Linked DNA regions of Methylocaldum szegediense. The protein of the gene in region 1 interacts with the protein of each later gene in a pairwise test. Links are inferred from orthologs where the notes say so. Each region holds a gene or a part of one and is shown on either strand. Other genes may lie near its edges. The genes, in order: serC and selB.

Region 1 (9,219 bases):
CGAGGTCAATGCCTTTGCTTTCCTGTTCCAGTTGCGCGATGACCCTTGCCGCATTCTCGACTTCGTGAGCCAGGTCGTCTATCGCGATGCTGGTCTGCCCGACCGCCTGCTTGCCCTTGCCGGCTGCTTGCGTCGCGCGGTCGGCAGCGGACGCGGCTTCAGCCGCGCTGCGAGCGATCGCCTGAACGGTGGCGGTCATTTCGTCGATGGCAGTCGCCACCAAGGCGATTTCCGACTCCTGCTGGGCAAGATCGCTGCTGGTCTGGGCTGCGGCCTGGCGGGTCTGGGTCGCCATGGCTTGGAGTCGGCCGGCGGCGTCGTCGAAGCGCCCGATAACGGTTCGCAGTCGAGCCTGCAGGGAAAGCATGGCGGTTTGCAATTGGCCCACTTCGTCGTTCCGGCCGGCATAAACCTTTCGGGCGATGCCGTTATCGATGAACCGCTTGGAATAGTCCGCCGCTTGGGTGAGTGGCTTGGTCAAAAGCCGAGCCATGACGGCCGCAACTGCCAAACTCGCGGCGGTGGTGGCAACAAACACGGGATCGAACTCGCCCCGGACGAAATGGACGACCGGGAGAGGCGCTAGGGCGACCACGAATCCGACGAACGTTTTTGCTGCGAAACCCAGATCGGAAAGCGACGCTCGCTTTAGCTTTTTTTCGCGCATCGAACGGTAAAGGTTTTCTGCCCTGGCGACATGCTCAGGCGAAGGCCTGACTCTTACCGACTCGTAACCGACCACCCGGTCTTTATCGAGCATCGGCATGACGAAAGCGTCGACCCAATAGTAATCTCCATTCTTGCAGCGATTTTTTACGATGCCCATCCAGGGGTTCCGGTTCTTGATGGTGGACCAGAGATCAGCGAAGGCTTCCGGCGGCATGTCTGGATGTCGGACCAGATTGTGACTCTTGCCGAGCATTTCCTCGGCGGTGAAGCCGGCTACCGCTTGAAAGTCCTTGTTTGCGTACGTAACGATGCCCTTTAGGTCGGTGGTCGAGATGAGTTGTGTGCCGGCAGGATAGGTTCTTTCGTGATCGGTGACGGGCAGATTGATTCTCATAGGATCGCCTAATGGATTCCACTCGAACGGGAGTGCGGAAATCCGTTTTCCATGTCGGCCGTCGAGATAGGAGTCGTTTAGTTATTCTTGGAATTGCCGAGCGCGCTCGCATCCAGAGATGCAGCCGAGACTGCGTCGGGGACGACTTAAATTATAGGTAAGAGAGCCGTTTTTAAATGTGCGAACCGATTTTGTAGGCGTGTTTTAGAGAAATCTAAATCGCGTTCTCGGATTCGCATATTTGCCAAGCTGGACTAATTTTTAGGCCAATTCTCCTTAAAACTTCTGTCCACCGGGTCCGCAGCATCGTCGTGGTCTTTCGGGACGGCGCCGAGGTCAACCGCCCGCCCGGAGGTCCCGGTCTGTTGCTGCCTATTTCTTAGAGGTCCGTGATGCCTGAACAAACCGATACGCTGATTGGCCACCTGTTAGAAGTCCGCAATGGTCGATTCGTAGCCAAGTTGCTGAACGAGAAAGACGGTTTTCGCCCGACGCTGAAAGCGGCCGACGAGGTCAAGGTGGTCGGGCAGGTAGGTTCTTACGTGTCCGTCCGTCAGCACGGCTTTCGATCGTTGGCCTTGATCAATCACGTAGAGGCGGATCGTTCCGACGGGAGGCGCTGCCGTTCTGCGGCCGGCTGCTTGGTTGCGCTGACGCCGCTCGGGCAGATCACCGAGGATGGTGTATTCCATCGCGGGGTAAGGCATTTTCCGACACCCGGCGCGGAGGTTCACATCGTAGCCGAGGAGGAAATTGATTCGATTTTCGCGAAGCACCGGCAGTACCAGTTCGAATTCGGTCATCTCCACAGCCATCCCTCGACGGCCGTTCATTTGGATCCGTCGGCCTTGTGCAGCCGCCATTTCGCGATTCTCGGACAGTCCGGCTCCGGTAAGTCATGGTCGGTGGCAAGCCTTATTCAGCGCATGGTCGATGCCATGCCGAACGCACACATCATCTTGCTCGATCTGCACGGCGAGTATTGTTGGAGAGATCGAACCAGGGCTTTGCACTCCGCTTTCAAGCCGGAACAGACGCGTTATCTCGACGCGCGGGCGCTGGAGATTCCTTATTGGCTTATGACCTTCGCGGAGTTAGTCGACTTGTTGGTTGACCGCAACGATCCGGGAGCCGCCATACAGACGGCGTTTTTACGCGAGACGATTTTCGAGTTGAAGAAAAAGGAGGCAAAAGTCCTTGATTTGGAGACGATTTCACTCGACTCGCCGATCTATTTTTCCTTGCGCGAGGTTTACGAGACCTTCAAAGAAGCGAATGAATTCCGCACCGATTTCGGCAAGACCAAAGGCCCGCTGTTTGGTCAGTTCGACGAGTTTTTGGTCAAACTGCTAAGCCGGCTCAATGATGTGCGTTACGATTTTTTGCTCAATCCGGTGAGGCGAAACCGCTCGGAAACCCTGCCGGGGCTGTTGCGGGATTTCGTTGGCCTGGGCGATCCGAAATGCCAGGTCACAGTCATCGATCTGAGTCCGGTGCCGTTCGATGTTCGTCCGACGGTTTCTGCGCAGATCGGCCGGTTGGCCTTCGAATTCAATTACTGGAACCCGTTCAACCGCGAATTCCCGATTCTGCTGGTCTGCGAGGAAGCTCATGCCTACATTCCCCGTGAATCCAACACCCAGTTCGAAGGAACTCGCAAGAGCATGGAACGCATCGCCAAGGAAGGACGTAAGTACGGCGTCGGCTTGGGCGTGATTAGTCAACGGCCCCACGAGCTGTCGGAAACAGTATTGTCTCAATGCGGTACATATATCTGTCTGCGCATTACCAATCCCGATGACCAGGATTACGTGCGCAAGCTGGTGCCGGAAGGCGAAACTGATTTGGTCGATATCTTGACTTCTCTCGGTCGCGGTGAAGCGATGATTCTCGGTGAGGCGATCCCGCTTCCCACCCGGACCCAGATTCACAAACCCGATCCTACGCCCAACAGCAACGATGCGGATTTCTACACCGCCTGGACATCGGGTCCGGAAAACTTGGACATTGAAGGTATCGTTGACCGCTGGAGACGGCAGGGAAGGTAAGCCGGCGGTGGTCTGAGCAAATTTTTGCCGTTCCAAGGAAAACCTGGGGCGGCAACGCCTTAGCTCGGCTCGCTGAAGCTCTTCCACAACCTTATCCACAGAAACGGTGGATAACCACAGTTCTGCTTTAGTGGAGCGGCCTCGTCTCAAAGGTTATAATGCCCCCCGGTAATTGCGCTGCATTTTCATTGCGGCGCTGCTCCTTCACGGTACAGCGATCCCTCATGACTTCCTTCGCCAAAGAAATCATTCCGGTCAATCTCGAAGACGAGATGAAGCAGTCCTACCTCGATTACGCCATGAGCGTGATCGTGGGACGGGCCTTACCGGATGTTCGCGACGGCCTGAAACCGGTGCATCGGCGCGTGCTCTACGCCATGCACGAATTGAGCAACGACTGGAACAAACCTTATAAGAAATCCGCCCGCGTGGTGGGCGATGTCATCGGTAAATACCATCCTCACGGCGACGCCGCAGTTTACGACACCATCGTGCGCATGGCCCAGCCGTTCTCGCTGCGCTACATGTTGATCGATGGCCAAGGCAATTTCGGGTCGGTGGACGGGGATCCGCCGGCGGCCATGCGTTATACCGAAGTGCGCATGGCCCGGATTGCACACGAACTGCTTGCGGATCTCGAGAAAGAAACGGTCGACTTCGTTCCGAACTACGACGAATCCGAGAAAGAGCCTTCCGTGTTGCCAACGCGCATTCCGAATCTGCTTATCAATGGTTCGGCTGGCATCGCGGTAGGCATGGCGACCAACATCCCGCCCCACAATCTCAACGAAGTCATCGATGCCTGCTTGCTGCTGATCGAGAAACCGGATGCCAGTATTGCCGAACTGATGGAACACATTCCGGGTCCGGATTTTCCCACGGCGGGAATCATCAACGGGGCGAGCGGCATCCGAGAAGCGTATCTTACCGGGCGGGGGCGAATTTTCATCCGAGCCCGCTGCGATTTCGAGGATGACGGTGGGCGCACCAGCATCGTCGTCACCGAGCTGCCGTACCAGGTGAACAAGGCGCGGCTCATGGAAAAAATCGCCGAGCTGGTCAAGGAAGGAAAGCTGGAGGGTATTTCCGGACTGCGCGACGAATCGGACAAGGAGGGCATGCGCATGGTGATCGAGCTCAAGCGCGGCGAAGTGCCGGAAGTAGTGCTGAACAATCTGTATCAGCAGACCGCCATGCAGAGCGTGTTCGGCATCAATATGGTGGCCTTGGCGGATGGCCGCCCGCGCTGCATGAATCTCAAGGAGTTGCTCGCGGCCTTCATCGACCATCGCCGCGAAGTCGTCACCCGGCGCACGCTGTACGATCTCAGAAAGGCGCGCGAGCGGGCTCATATCCTGGAAGGACAGGCCGTCGCCCTCGCGAATATCGACGAAGTGATCGAACTGATCAAGACCTCGCCCACCCCGGCGGACGCGAAACAGCGGCTGCTGGAGCGCACCTGGCGTCCAGGAGTGGTTTCGGAGCTTCTGGCGCGGGCGGAGGACGCGATGCGGTCGCGTCCGGAAAACCTTGCGGTCGGTTATGGTTTGACCGAAAACGGCTACAACCTGTCACCCGAGCAGGCGCAGGCGATCTTGGATCTCCGTCTGCACCGCCTGACCGGTCTCGAACAGGACAAGATCATTGACGAGTACAAGCAGCTCTTGGCGCAGATCGACGAGTTCCTGGAAATTCTGGCCAGTGACAAGCGGCTGATGGAAGTCATCCGCGACGAGCTCCTAGCCATCCGCGAGCAGTTCGGCGACAAGCGCCGCACCCAAATCATCGAGGATCATCTCGATTTATCCGCCGAAGATTTGATTACCGAGGAAGATGTGGTGGTCACGGTCTCGCACGAGGGCTACGTGAAATCGCAGCCTCTCAGTGCCTATCGTGCGCAGCGGCGAGGCGGTCGCGGCAAGGCGGCTGCGACGACCAAGGAAGAGGATTTCATCGAAAAACTTATAGTGGCCAACACCCACGACACCATTCTGTGTTTTTCGAGCGTGGGCAAAGTGTACTGGCTCAAAGTCTACGAGCTACCTTCGGCCAGCCGGGCTTCGCGCGGCAAGCCTTTCGTCAATCTCCTACCGTTGGAGCAGGGCGAGCGCATCAATGCCATTCTGCCGGTGCGGGAGTTCGATGGAAGCCATTATGTGTTCATGGCGACAGCATCCGGCATCGTCAAGAAAGTGGCCCTAGGGGAATTCGAACGTCCGCGCCCGTCTGGGAAAATCGCCATCGATCTTCGCCAGGACGATTATTTGGTGAATGCTGCCATCACAGACGGCAAGCAGCGGGTCATGCTGTTCAGCAATGCGGGCAAGGCCGTTTGCTTCGAGGAGGACGACGTCCGGCCTATGGGGCGCGGCGCGACCGGCGTTCGTGGTATGACGCTGAACGACGGACAAAAGATCATCGCTCTCATTATCGGCACCGAGGGATCGGTGTTGAATGTCACCGAAAACGGCTTCGGCAAACGCACGGCCCTAAGCGAGTTCCCGGTACATCGTCGCGGTGGTCAGGGTGTGATCGCCATTCAAACCAGCGAACGTAACGGCTCGGTGGTCGGCGCTGTGCTGGTACAGGACTCGGATGAAATCATGTTGATCACGGACGCCGGCACACTCGTAAGGACGCGAGTCGAAGAGATTCGGGAACTCGGACGCAACACCCAGGGTGTGATGGTCATTCGTCTCAATCCGGGCGAAAAAGTGGTCGGAGTGGACAGGATTCCGGTTCTCGAGGGCGAAAACGAGGAATTGGCGGAGTCGAATGGAAACGAGGAGGGTGGCGATGGCTAGGATTTTCAATTTCAGCGCGGGACCGTCCATGCTTCCGGAGGCGGTATTGTTGCGCGCGCGCGAAGAATTGCCGGATTGGCACTCCACCGGCATGTCGATCATGGAAATGAGCCACCGGGGCAAGGATTTTGTCGCCGTCGCTGAAAAATCCGAAGCGGATCTGCGAGAACTACTGGCGATTCCGGCCAACTATAAGGTCCTGTTTTTGCAAGGCGGCGCGACCGGGCAGTTCGCGGCGGTTCCGATGAATCTGTTACGGGGGAGATCTAAGGCCTGTTACGTCAATACCGGTCTTTGGTCGGAAAAGGCCATTGCCGAGGCCGAGCGTTACTGCTCAGTGACCGTTGCGGCGAGCTCCAAGGAAAGTGGATTTGTGACGATTCCGGATCGCGCGGACTGGCGAATCGATCAAGATGCCGCTTATCTCCATTACACCGCTAACGAAACCATCGGCGGGGTTGAATTCCAGGACATCCCGGACTCGGCCGGTCTGCCGCTGGTTTGCGATATGTCGTCCAATATCCTGTCGAGGCCATTGGATGTCACGCGATTCGGGCTGATTTATGCCGGGGCACAGAAAAACATGGGGCCTTCCGGCATCGTCGTGGTGATCGTGCGTGACGACCTCATCGGGCAGGCTCGCGATGACACACCCTCGATCTTCAACTATAAGAAGCAGGCTGACAGCGGTTCCATGCTCAACACACCGCCGACCTACAACTGGTATTTGCTCGGCCTGGTACTGGAGTGGCTGAAAGAGCAGGGCGGATTGGCTGCCGTCGAGGCGCGCAACATACGTAAGGCGGAAAAACTGTATGCCGCCATCGATAGATCAGCGCTCTATTCGAATCCCGTCGACCCGGCTTATCGCTCCCGCATGAACGTTCCGTTTCGGTTGGCGAAAACGGACCTCGAAAAAACGTTTCTGGCGGAGGCTAGGGCGGCAGGATTAGTCAACCTCGAGGGGCACCGGTCGGTGGGCGGATTCAGGGCGAGTATCTATAACGCCATGCCTGAAGAAGGCGTCGATGCCCTGATCGAATTTATGCGCGAATTCGAGCGCAAATACGGATAGCTTGATGTTCAAGGTTCTCACGTACGACAACATTTCGATAGCCGGTCTGGAGCGATTGCCCCGCGACCGCTACGAGGTTGCGTCGGAAATACAGCATCCGGACGCTATCCTGTTGCGTTCACATAACCTCCACGGCGTGCCGATTCCCGAATCGGTCAAGGCGGTGGGGCGCGCTGGGGCCGGGGTCAACAATATTCCTGTCGCCGAGTATTCGAAGCGCGGCGTTCCAGTGTTCAACGCTCCGGGTGCCAACGCCAATGCCGTGAAAGAGCTGGTCATCGCGGGCATGCTGCTGGCGGCCCGGAATATTTGCGCCGCTTGGGATTTTGCCCGCCAGCTGGAGGGTGACGACGAAGTCATTCATCATCAGGTGGAAAAGCATAAGAAGCAATTTGCGGGTTTTGAGCTGGCGGGCAAGACTCTGGGTGTTTTGGGGTTGGGGGCGATCGGTGTCAAAGTAGCGAATGCGGCGGTGGCTTTGGGTATGCACGTGATCGGTTACGATCCTCTGCTAACGGTCGAAAGCGCTTGGCAGTTGTCTTCGTCGGTTGCGCGGGCCGCAAGCATTGACGATTTGATCGCCAAAGTCGACCTTCTCACGCTTCATGTGCCCCTGAACGATCAGACGCGCCACCTCGTGAATGCCGCGCGGATCGGTATCATGAAAAAAGGCGCCGTTTTGCTTAATTTTTCCCGTGCCGGCATCGTGGACGATGCCAGTGTTTGCAACGCTTTGAACACGGGCCACCTCACGGCGTATGTGACCGATTTTCCCTCGCGCGTTATGCTCAAGCATCCGCGAGCGATCGTCCTTCCGCACATCGGTGCCTCTACGGCCGAAGCCGAAGAGAACTGTGCGGTTTTTGTGGCCGATCGGATACGGGATTTCCTGGAAAACGGCAACATCCGGCATTCAGTCAATTTTCCGGACGTGGTCATGCCGCGTACCGAAGGCATCCGCTTAGGAATAGCCAACGAGAACGTGCCCAATATGGTGGGGCAGATTTCCAGTGCGCTGGCCGATGCCAACCTCAATATTCTCGATTTATTGAACAAGTCGAGAGGAGAGCTCGCATATACACTCATCGACCTTAATTCCGAGGTTCCGCCGGAAACGCTGGAACGCATCCGTGCCATCAAGGGAGTGCTCTCGGCCCGCGTCATATAACGAGTTGTCATGGCGAATTCGAATAAATCATCGACTGCTGATACTGCGTTGCTTCAGCTCCGTAAGGAGATCGATGCGATCGATGATCGCATCTTGGATCTATTGAATCAGCGTGCTCGCTGTGCTCAGCAAGTCGCCGAGATCAAAACTGCCGCTGGCGAGGTCGATTGTTTTCACCGTCCTGAACGGGAGGCGGAAGTGTTGCGCCGTATTGCCGAAAACAATCGCGGACCTCTGAGCCAAGAGGCAGTCACCCGTTTTTTCCGCGAGTTGATGTCGGAATGCCTGGCTTTGGAAAAACCGCTGGCCGTTGCTTTTCTGGGACCCCAAGGCACGTTCACGCAGCAGGCCGCATATAAACATTTCGGTCATGCCATTCAGGCGCTGCCTTTACCTACCATCGACGAGATTTTCCGAGCCGTTGAAAGCGGCGCTTGCCAATACGGCGTGGTGCCCGTCGAAAATTCGACCGAGGGTGTGATCACGCATACCCTGGACAGTTTTCTCCGGTCCTTTTTGCTCATCGCCGGCGAAGTGGGGTTGCGGATTCATCACAACCTGATGAGTACGGTGAGCAGTTCGGAGGAGATACGGGAAGTCTTCTCCCATCAGCAATCACTTGCGCAGTGTCGAGGATGGCTGGATCGTTATCTTCCGAACGTTCGGAGGACGCCCGTGAGCAGCAACGCCGAGGCGGCGCGACTGGCCGCGGTTATGCCGAATACCGCAGCCATAGCAGGGGAAGTGGCGGCCGAGCTGTACGGACTCACTATCCTAGAGCGCAACATCGAGGACGAACCCGACAATACCACGCGATTTCTGGTTATCGGACGAAACCCAGTCGGCGCCACCGGAAACGACAAGACCTCATTGCTTCTTTCGACCCGGAACAACCCCGGTGCTCTTTATGCCGTTCTCGAGCCGTTTGCCAGACATGGCATCAGCATGACTAAAATCGAGTCTAGGCCGTCTCGACGGGGGACGTGGGATTATGTTTTTTTCATCGACGTGGAAGGACACCGCGACGATCCTCGATTGGCGGAAGCCTTAAAGGATGTTGA
Region 2 (9,219 bases), 3.4 Mb from region 1 along the record:
GTTCTGCACCATGCCGACAAGCCCGAGCTCTACAACGATCTTCCCAAGGACCCAGTCATCAGCCCCATGGTCGGACTGTGGAAAGGCATCTTCAAGCCCCTCGCCACCGCCGCGATATTCTTCACCGCCCTGGCCGGGTTCTTCCATTACATCACCGTCGGTCCCAACGAAACCGAAGAGGAAGACGAGGAGAAGAAGCCATGAACACCCAGCACGGCCCGAAACTGATCGACCGCTACAGCCCTTCGGAACGGCTAAACCATTGGATCACGGCGATCACCTTCCTCATGCTTGCCTTCTCCGGGCTGGCGCTGTTCCATCCGTCGATGTTCTGGTTCACCCAGTTCTTCGGCGGTCCCACCTGGACGCGCATCCTGCATCCCTACATCGGCCTCGTGATGTTCGTCTCCTTTTCATTGTTGGCCCTCAAGTTCTGGCACCACAACCTTCTGACCCGCAACGATATCGTCTGGCTTCGTCGCATCGGCGACGTGGTGCGGAACCGCGAGGAAGGGCTGCCGGAAGTGGACCGCTATAACGCCGGCCAGAAACTGTTGTTCTGGACCATGATCGGTACCATCTCCGTCCTTCTGCTGACCGGCATCGTCATCTGGCGACCTTGGTTCGCTCACTACTTCCCCATCGATATCGTGCGCCTAGCGCTACTGCTACACGCCGTCTGCGCCTTCATCATCATTTGCAGCATCATCGTTCATATCTATGCTGCGCTGTGGATCAAAGGGACCCTCGGTGCCATGGTACGCGGAACCGTCACCCGCGCTTGGGCGCGCAAACATCATCCCGGATGGTACAAGCAGGTGACCGAGGGAGAGAAACATTGAGCGGATTGGAAAAAGTCGGTTCCTCACGCGAAGGGATGCCAAAAGGCAGTCAGAGCTTAGGGGCTCCGCCACTATTGCGCTTGCCGCCCCGGCAGTCGCCATTCGCCAAGCGGGCGGCGCGTTTTCGGCGACTTGCCGAAAGCCATGCGAGCTTGGCCGGCTACCTGGCATTGATGGCCGATCTGGTCGAGGTTCAGCACGATCTGTGGGAACGGTTTCTTCAGACGCCGTTGCCGGATTCTCACATCATCAGGCGACCGCTGGATAATCAACAGGTACCTGCTTGGCGTGAAGCGCTACGGCTCATTGCCGAACGTCTCGGTGCCGGATCGGAGCCGGTCGCTGCGCTGTGCGAGCGGATCCGGCAGGCGACGGACGAGGAACTCGAGAGCTGGGCGACCTGTTTACTCAGCGCCAACTTCCAGGGCATTGATCCTGGGCTCGCCCCTTTCGTGGCCGCCGCTTTGCAAGTGAGTTGGTCATCGTTTGCCGCTCGCCTGGATCAGGATAGGGTCAGGACAATCGAATGCGGGTATCGCTGCCCGATCTGCGGCTCATGGCTAGTGGCAAGCATGCTGCAGACCGGCGGCTCCGTGCACGGCCTCCGCTATGTCTGTTGCAGCCTGTGCTCCACCGAATGGAACCGGCCCCGCATCCATTGCATACACTGCGGATCCAGCAAGGACGTGTCCTATTTCGGCCTCGAAGGAGCAGGGGAGGCCGTCAAGGCGGAAGCCTGCGCCGGCTGCAAGACCTACGTGAAGCTCATGAACCGGGAGAAGGAGCCATTCGTCGACCCCTTCGCCGACGATCTCGCCACCCTGGGTCTCGATATCCTGATGGTCGAGGAAGGCTACCAGCGCCTGGGATTCAATCTGCTGCTGATACCCGGCAGCTAGAGCGTTTTCATCTCTACCGAAAGGAACTGAGGAAACGGGAAATCGTCTGATTACAAATTTTCCCGATAGAAAGATCCGTGATGAGCCAAGCCTATTCCATCGACCTTCGCCAGCGCGTGATCAGCGCTTGTGATGAGGGACAGAGTGCGTCAGCCGTCGCTGCACGGTTTTCGGTGAGTGTGTCGTTCATCGAGAAACTCAAACGCCAGCGGCGCGAACGCGGGACGCTGGCACCCAAGCCTCATGCGGGCGGCGGTCGGCCGCTTTTGGCCGAATACGACGAGGCGATACGCGCCTACCTGAACGCTAAACCCGACACCACCTTAGCGGAACTGCGTGAGGTCTTGGAGGTGAAGGTTCAACTCTCAACCCTTTGGTACCACCTTGACCGCTTGGGCCTGACCTTCAAAAAAACGCTCCGGGCGGGCGAACAAGACCGAGAGGATGTCCGCCTCGCCCGTGCTCACTGGCAAGCCGAACAAGGGACTCTGAACGCGGCTCAGCTCGTGTTCATCGATGAAACCTTTGTCACCACGGCGATGACTCGGCGGTATGGCTGGGGGCCTCGAGGCGAACGGGTCATTGGAACGGTTCCGCAGGGACAGAGGCAGACGATCACCTTCGTGGCGGCTTTACGCCAGGAGGGGGTGACGGCCCCCATGATCACCGAAGGGCCTATGAACGGCGAGTTATTCTTGGCGTATGTGCCGGAATTTATCTGTCCGACGTTGGTTCTGGGGAATGTGGTCATCTGGGACAATCTGTCCTCCCATCAGGTGAAGGGGGTTCGCGAAGCGATTGAAGCCTGTGGAGCCAAAGTGATGCCTTTGCCGCCTTATAGCCCCGACTTCAATCCCATCGAACAAGTCTTCGCGAAGTTCAAAGCACGGCTTCGCCAGGCGAGTCAACGCACCCTCGACGCGGTTGCGACCACGATGGGAACGCTCTTGAGCCAGTTCACGCCAGGAGAGTGCGTCAATGATTTCCGCAACGCTGGTTATGCCGTATAAGCAAAATGAAAACGCTCTAAAGCGTGGGAGTGGGCTTTAGCCCGCGACCTTATACCCCACTTCACCAAGTTCGTAGCCCGCATGCAGCGTAGCGGAATGCGGGGAATGGGTTTGTCCCGGATTCCGCGTGCGCTCCAACCGGGCTACGGGTTATTCCATGCCGCATTCGAATGAAACATGAATCGTAGGGTGGGTTAGCCCCTCGACTCCGCTCGGGACAGGCTCCGCGTAACCCACCGACCCTTCGACCTGGCTCAGGACAGGTTCGAGGTCGTGCGGTGGGTTACGGCCTCGCGGCCTAACCCACCCTACAAAAATTAATGCCTTATTGAAAGCGATTTGGAATTAATATCGGCGGTAGGATGTGGTGAGCGAAGCGAACCGCCTTTCGGCTTCGCTCAGGACAGGCTTGTCGAAGGGTTTCTTAAGCCTATTGAGATAGGCTCTAAGTAGGTCCTTCGTAAGCCACCGCCACGCCATAAAGAAAAACGCTCTAAGCCCCACGAGCCGCCCCAATCTCGCTAAAATTCGGCCGATTTATCCGATAGCCCGCCAAAAACGCTATGTCTCTCCCCGACAATCCGTACACCCGTTTACCTTCCGTGGACAGCCTATTGGCACATCCCGATATCGCCGGTTTGAAGGAGCGCTACGGGCACACCACCGTGGTCGCCGCGGTACGGGCTGTGCTGGCCGAGCGGCGCGAGGCGTTGAAAGCGCAGCCCGATTCGGTGCCGGATACGATGCGTCTCGTGGCCGATTGCCGGAAACGCCTGGAAGCCGAGTTCGCGCCCTCGTTGCGTCCCGTATTCAATCTCACCGGCACGGTGTTGCACACCAACCTGGGGCGAGCCTTGCTGGCAGAATCGGCGATCGATGCGGTGTTGGCGGTGCTGGCCCGGCCGAGCAATCTGGAATATGAGCTTACCAGCGCCCGCCGGGGCGATCGCGACGACCATATCGATGGCCTGATTCGCGAGCTGACCGGGGCCGAAGCTGCGACAGTGGTCAACAACAACGCGGCAGCGGTCTTTCTTCTGCTCAATACGCTCGCGATGCGCAAAGAAGTGATCGTGTCTCGTGGAGAGCTGATCGAGATCGGCGGTGCATTCCGCATTCCCGACATCATGTCACGGGCCGGGGCGAAACTGCGCGAAGTGGGCACCACCAACCGTACTCACCTGAAGGACTACGTCGAAGCGTTGAATCCGCACACGGCCTTGATCATGAAGGTGCATCGCAGCAATTACGCCATCATGGGCTTCACCGCCACGGTGCCGGAGGAACAGTTGGCGGAACTCGCCCACAAAAACGGTTTGCCTTTTGTCGAAGACCTGGGCAGCGGCACGCTAATCGATCTTACAGCCTATGGCTTGCCCAAGGAGCCAACTCCGCAGCAAGCTCTAGCCAAAGGCACCGATCTGGTGTGTTTCAGCGGCGACAAACTATTGGGGGGGCCGCAGGCCGGGATACTGGTCGGCCGCAAAGAGTTGATCGCCAAGATCAAGCGCAATCCGCTCAAACGCGCTCTGCGGGTGGACAAGATGACCCTGGCCGCGCTGGAAGCCACACTCAGGCTTTACCGGAGTCCGGAATTGTTGGGCCGGCAGCTGCCGACCCTGCGTCTATTGACGCGGACGGAGGAAGAGATACGAACGCTGGCGCAGCGCATCCTGCCGATGGTGCAGGCTGCCGTGAACACGCACGCCGAGGTGTCCATCGAATCCTGCCGCAGCCAAATCGGCAGCGGTTCCCTGCCCGTGGACCTCCTGCCGAGTGCCTGCCTCGTGCTCAAGCCGAAGGGGAGGGGAGGCGGACGTGCCTTGAACCGTCTGGCCCAAGCGTTTCGCGAGCTGCCGATTCCGGTTATTGGTCGGTTGGAGGACGGCGCTCTGCGCTTTGATCTTCGCTGTCTGGAGGATGAAGCGGGATTTACCGACCAGTTGGCCTTTTTGAGACTTTAGAAATCCCTAATTTAGTGCTTTGATGCTTTGATAGGGCGGGCCCGAGCCTATCAAATGGCTTGGGGCGAACGGTAACATTTTAATGTGGCGAACCTATCGAATCATGAGGCGGAATCCCTTTAATGTCCTTATAAGTTAACCACGAGAAATGAGAGGTTTTTAGTGAGTCACGGATATATTTCCTGCACGGTGTGTAAGCAATTTTTTCGCAATTACGACCAAGAACATGGCTTCGAACGTTGGGGACATGGAGAGCGCGTTCAATTGATAAACAACCCTGCAAGCTGGGGAGCGGCAGACCCAAAGTACCGGTTGTTAGGATTTTCGAAAGGCGAAACACAAAACAAGGCAATGGCAGAAGAAAAGAAAGGCCGGGCAACTTTTGAATCCATCCCATTCAAAGGAATGCGAAAACGCTTTCCGTGGCTGTTTAAAGGCCTTGGGTTACGAGACCTAAACGATCCCGATGAACTATTCCGTCCTTCCGAAAAGGAGTGCCAATCTGGCTCTATTATCAAGTGCTCAATCAGCGTTCTTAAAGCCGATGGCAGTTACTCCTACAAGTTGGAGGACATACTTGGTGCAGACAGTTCCGCAGACGGCATGGTTAGAAAAATTCTACGTACGTGTATTAAGACCCACCTTTCAACGGAGCGTCCCGGACGCACTTTTATCTTGTTCGGACTCGATAAAAGCTTCATCAGTTGGTGTAAGAGCGCCTTTTCGGAAGTGTATGGCGAATTGCGACACATAAAACCAACCACATATCGCAGCGACCATCTCAGTTGGGTTCACGTCGCTCATCCGTCAGGGAATCAAACCGATCCCCAGTATCAGCGATGGTGTGAAGGAAGGACATCCACGGCCAAAGTAATTTGGGCACGAGAGGAACTTGCTTATCGGCAAAGGCAACATAGTGCCTCCTGATGATTGTAGGCACCGCCGGCCACATCGACCACGGTAAAACCGCCCTGGTCAAGGCACTTACCGGGGTGGATGCCGACCGCCTCGTGGAAGAGAAGGCGCGCGGCATGACCATAGACCTGGGCTATGCCTACACGCCGATGGCCAACGGGGACATTCTCGGCTTCGTGGATGTGCCGGGCCACGAAAAATTCATTCACAACATGCTGGCAGGGGCGACCGGGATCGATTTCGCCCTGTTGGTCGTCGCGGCGGACGACGGCCCCATGCCGCAAACCCTGGAGCATCTCCAAATTCTCGACCTGCTCGGCATCCGAAACGGTGCCGTCGCCTTGACCAAGACCGATCTCGTCGACCCGGGTCGCATCGCCCAGGTTGCCGAGGAAATCCGGACTCTGCTTGGTGGCACCGGACTCGAAGGCTGCCCGTTGTTTCCCGTCTCCACAGTCACGGGAGAGGGGGTAGCCAAGCTACGAGCCCATCTGGAGGCTGCTGCCGCGAGTCTCGATACAAGAACCATCCGCGGCGGTTTTCGACTCGCGGTCGATCGCTGTTTCACCATAGCGGGTGCGGGCACGGTAGTCACGGGTACCGTCTTCTCCGGTCGAGTCGCGGTGGGTGACAGGTTGCTTCTTTCGCCTTCGGGCCGCCCAGTCCGGGTACGCGGCATTCACGCACAGAACCGCCCGGCCGAAGAGGGGTTGGCAGGGCAACGCTGCGCGCTCAATCTGGCCGACGTGGAAAAACGCGAAGTGCAGCGGGGCGATTGGGTATTGGCACCGGAACTCCATCTGCCGACGACCCGCCTCGACGTACGGCTCACGCTGCTCGCCAGCGAAACCAGGCCGTTGAAGCATTGGACGCCGGTGCACGTCCATCTCGGCGCTATCCACGCCACCGCGCGGGTCGCCTTGCTGCAGGACGCTCCTTTGGAGCCGGGTGGCAACGCTCTCGCCCAATTGGTTCTGGACAAACCCACCTGCGCCGTCAACGGCGATCGTTGCATTCTCCGCGACGCCTCCGCGCGGCGCACACTCGCCGGCGGACGGGTTCTGGATGCCCAGCCGCCAGTGCGTGGCCGCCGTACGGCACAGCGCTTGGAGATCTTATCAGCCTGGGAGCAAGCCGAACCGCAGGCGATGTTGCGGACAATGCTCTCCATTTCGCCCAACGGGGTCGACCTGCAGGGATTCGCCGCCAACGCCAACCTGACAGCGGCTGAACTGGACGATCTTTGCCGAAATCTAGAACTCCGGCGCGTTGCAGGAACAAAGCCGATCGCCTTCGCGCCAGAATACTGGAGCCGGCTTAAACAGGCGGTAATCGAAACGCTCAAGAAAGAGCACGAAGACGTGCCCGACTCGCTAGGTCTCAACTCCGAGCAACTGCGCCTTCGTACCGCACCACGGCTGGAACGGGCAGTTTTCGCACAGCTCTTGGCCGAACTGCTCGAAGAAGGGCTGTGTGCGCGGGACGGTTCCTGGTGGCACCTGCCGGGCCACGAAATCACCCTTTCCGAAGCGGACGAACAGCTATGGCAGCGAATTTCGCCCCTGCTCCTGGAACGTCCTTTCCAGCCGCCCCGGGTGCGCGATATTGCTCGCGCGGAATCCCTGGACGAAACAGCGGTGCGGAAGCTTCTGATGCAGGCGGCGCGCATGGGCCGGGTTTACCGTGTCGCGCACGATCACTATTTCGACCGAACGGCCGTCGCCACCCTGGCCGATATCGTCCGCGGCCTTGCCCGGGAAACCCCCGACGGCACGATAAAGGCCGCGACATTCCGCGACCGCATCGGCACCGGCCGAAAGCTCGCCATCCATATCCTGGAATACTTCGATCGAGTCGGCCTGACCCGCCGCCTGCGCGATACGCACGTGCTGCGCAACGGCGGGTTGCAATTTTGACCACTTGGTTCCGCGGCAACGCTGAATAGCTGTTCCTGCTTTTACTAGGACACAAAAAGGCCGGATACTTGTTAAACGGCAGCGCCTATCACAGCTTGCCGAAGAGGGACTTTGCCAACCTCATATCAGTGCTAAGTTTCTTACTTCTATTCGGCATTCAAGTGAACATTACGTAGGGTGGGTTAGGCGCGTACCAGACAGCTTTTCTCGATCACTGGGCTATGAACGCGCCGTAACCCACCGATTCCGCGGCCTTATTGAAAGCAATTTGAATTACCCTGAACGTTTCCAAAACAAGATCTGAAAAGCCTTGTCCTCTGGGCGAAGTACCGTTGGTCCCGGCCGAAAGTGCCGGCGCCGGATATCCGGTGTAGATTGGCGATCCTTTCTTGACGAAAGTGTTGGGCCGTTACACCAGACGGGAAGAATTCCAGTTCAATCCGTTCAAGGCACTGACCACACCTCGTCTATCTGATTCAGCACCGTGGATATAAATCCTGATGGTGCTCACGTCTTTGAGCCCCGGTGAATCGCTGGCCAATCGCTCTCTATAGAAAACGCAAGAGCGTTGCCAAAGATTGATTATGCGTCGAAGCAGACACCTTGCCTTTCACTGCCAGACGGATAGAAAAACGTCACATCGACATTACCCATATCGAGGGAATGGCGTTTGCCGTTAAGAGAATAAGGCATCTGATTCATTGGTCATTGGGTGGATTGTGTTTCCTTAACTAATTAGCTTATGCGGACGAGTATCTGATTTAGTAGTTTAGGATCGCTAGCGGCCGGAAACGTGTTTGTGTCAAGTCCCGCAAGATCGTAAACCTTCTTTCGAAAAAGATGAGGATGGGACAGTTGCCAGTTTTTGAGAGCCTGGATCGGGGTGAGATGGCCTAAGGCCTTTTGGGGAATGTGATGATTGTACAGCTCGACATAGCGGTGCAGGGTGGTGTCCAGATCGGCGGTTGAATCGAAGTGATGGGTTTGCAACACCTCCTCGATGCGGCCATTGAAGCGTTCCACCAGGCCATTCGTTTGGGGCCGGCCCGGCGGAATCAGGCGATGTTCGATGCCTTGTTCAGTACAGAGGCGGTCAAACTCATGCGTCCCCGAGGGCTGCCGAGTTCGGGTCAGGAAACGGTCGGTAAACTCCGAGCCGTTGTCGGTCAGGCATTTCTGGATGCGGAAAGGCGCGGCCTGAATCACCGCTTTGAGGAAGTCCTTTGCGCTTAAGGCGGTGCGGTTGGGCTTGAGGGCGACATAGACCCAGCGGGTGGCGCGGTCGATGGCGACGAACAGGTATCGGCGGGGTTCGCCGTCGATGGCGGGCAAGTACTTAACATCCAGGTGAAGGAAGCCGGGCTCATAGGCCTTGAAGGGTTTGACCTTCGCCTTCTCTGTAGGCGGAAGCAGGGTCTTGAGGGACGCCACCCCGTGGCGGCGCAGGCAGCGGTCTAGCCCGGAACGGGACACGGCGGGATTGAGAAATTCCCGGGTCACGGCCAGGAGATCATCCAAGGGGAGGAGCAGAGCTTGGCGGAGGTAGACCACGATGGCTTCCTGGGCGGGCGTGAGCGTGGTTCTGAGGGTGTGGGGCCGGTGTGAGGCATCTTCGACCGAGGAGCGGTGTTTCCACTTGCGGACGGTCGTTCGGCTAATGCCATGCTTTTGGG

The links.
Region 2: the proteins of serC (region 1) and selB interact in binary tests that used the Escherichia coli proteins (3 or more experiments, as listed by UniProt). The link is inferred for Methylocaldum szegediense from one-to-one orthologs.

Annotation. Positions count from the first base shown.
Region 1 is NZ_OX458333.1:3,429,757-3,438,975, forward strand. What follows is about bases 4,950-7,948. They hold serC (3-phosphoserine/phosphohydroxythreonine transaminase), read left to right. Parts: upstream 4,950-5,907; coding sequence 5,908-6,990; downstream 6,991-7,948. Other genes in these bases: gyrA (DNA gyrase subunit A), read left to right, coding at 4,950-5,915; QEN43_RS14755 (phosphoglycerate dehydrogenase), read left to right, coding at 6,995-7,948. Also shown: QEN43_RS14735 (methyl-accepting chemotaxis protein), read right to left, coding at 1-1,063; QEN43_RS14740 (ATP-binding protein), read left to right, coding at 1,456-3,111; more of gyrA, read left to right, coding at 3,336-4,949; more of QEN43_RS14755, read left to right, coding at 7,949-8,158; pheA (prephenate dehydratase), read left to right, coding at 8,168-9,219. UniProt on the Escherichia coli protein: Catalyzes the reversible conversion of 3-phosphohydroxypyruvate to phosphoserine and of 3-hydroxy-2-oxo-4-phosphonooxybutanoate to phosphohydroxythreonine. Is involved in both pyridoxine and serine biosynthesis.
Region 2 is NZ_OX458333.1:72,633-81,851, reverse strand. What follows is about bases 5,095-8,093. They hold selB (selenocysteine-specific translation elongation factor), read left to right. Parts: upstream 5,095-5,641; coding sequence 5,642-7,546; downstream 7,547-8,093. Other genes in these bases: QEN43_RS00390 (hypothetical protein), read left to right, coding at 5,095-5,642. Outside these bases: fdxH (formate dehydrogenase subunit beta), read left to right, coding at 1-204; QEN43_RS00410 (formate dehydrogenase subunit gamma), read left to right, coding at 201-842; formate dehydrogenase accessory protein FdhE, read left to right, coding at 878-1,741; QEN43_RS00400 (IS630 family transposase), read left to right, coding at 1,822-2,751; selA (L-seryl-tRNA(Sec) selenium transferase), read left to right, coding at 3,315-4,715; more of QEN43_RS00390, read left to right, coding at 4,878-5,094. UniProt on the Escherichia coli protein: Translation factor necessary for the incorporation of selenocysteine into proteins. It probably replaces EF-Tu for the insertion of selenocysteine directed by the UGA codon. SelB binds GTP and GDP.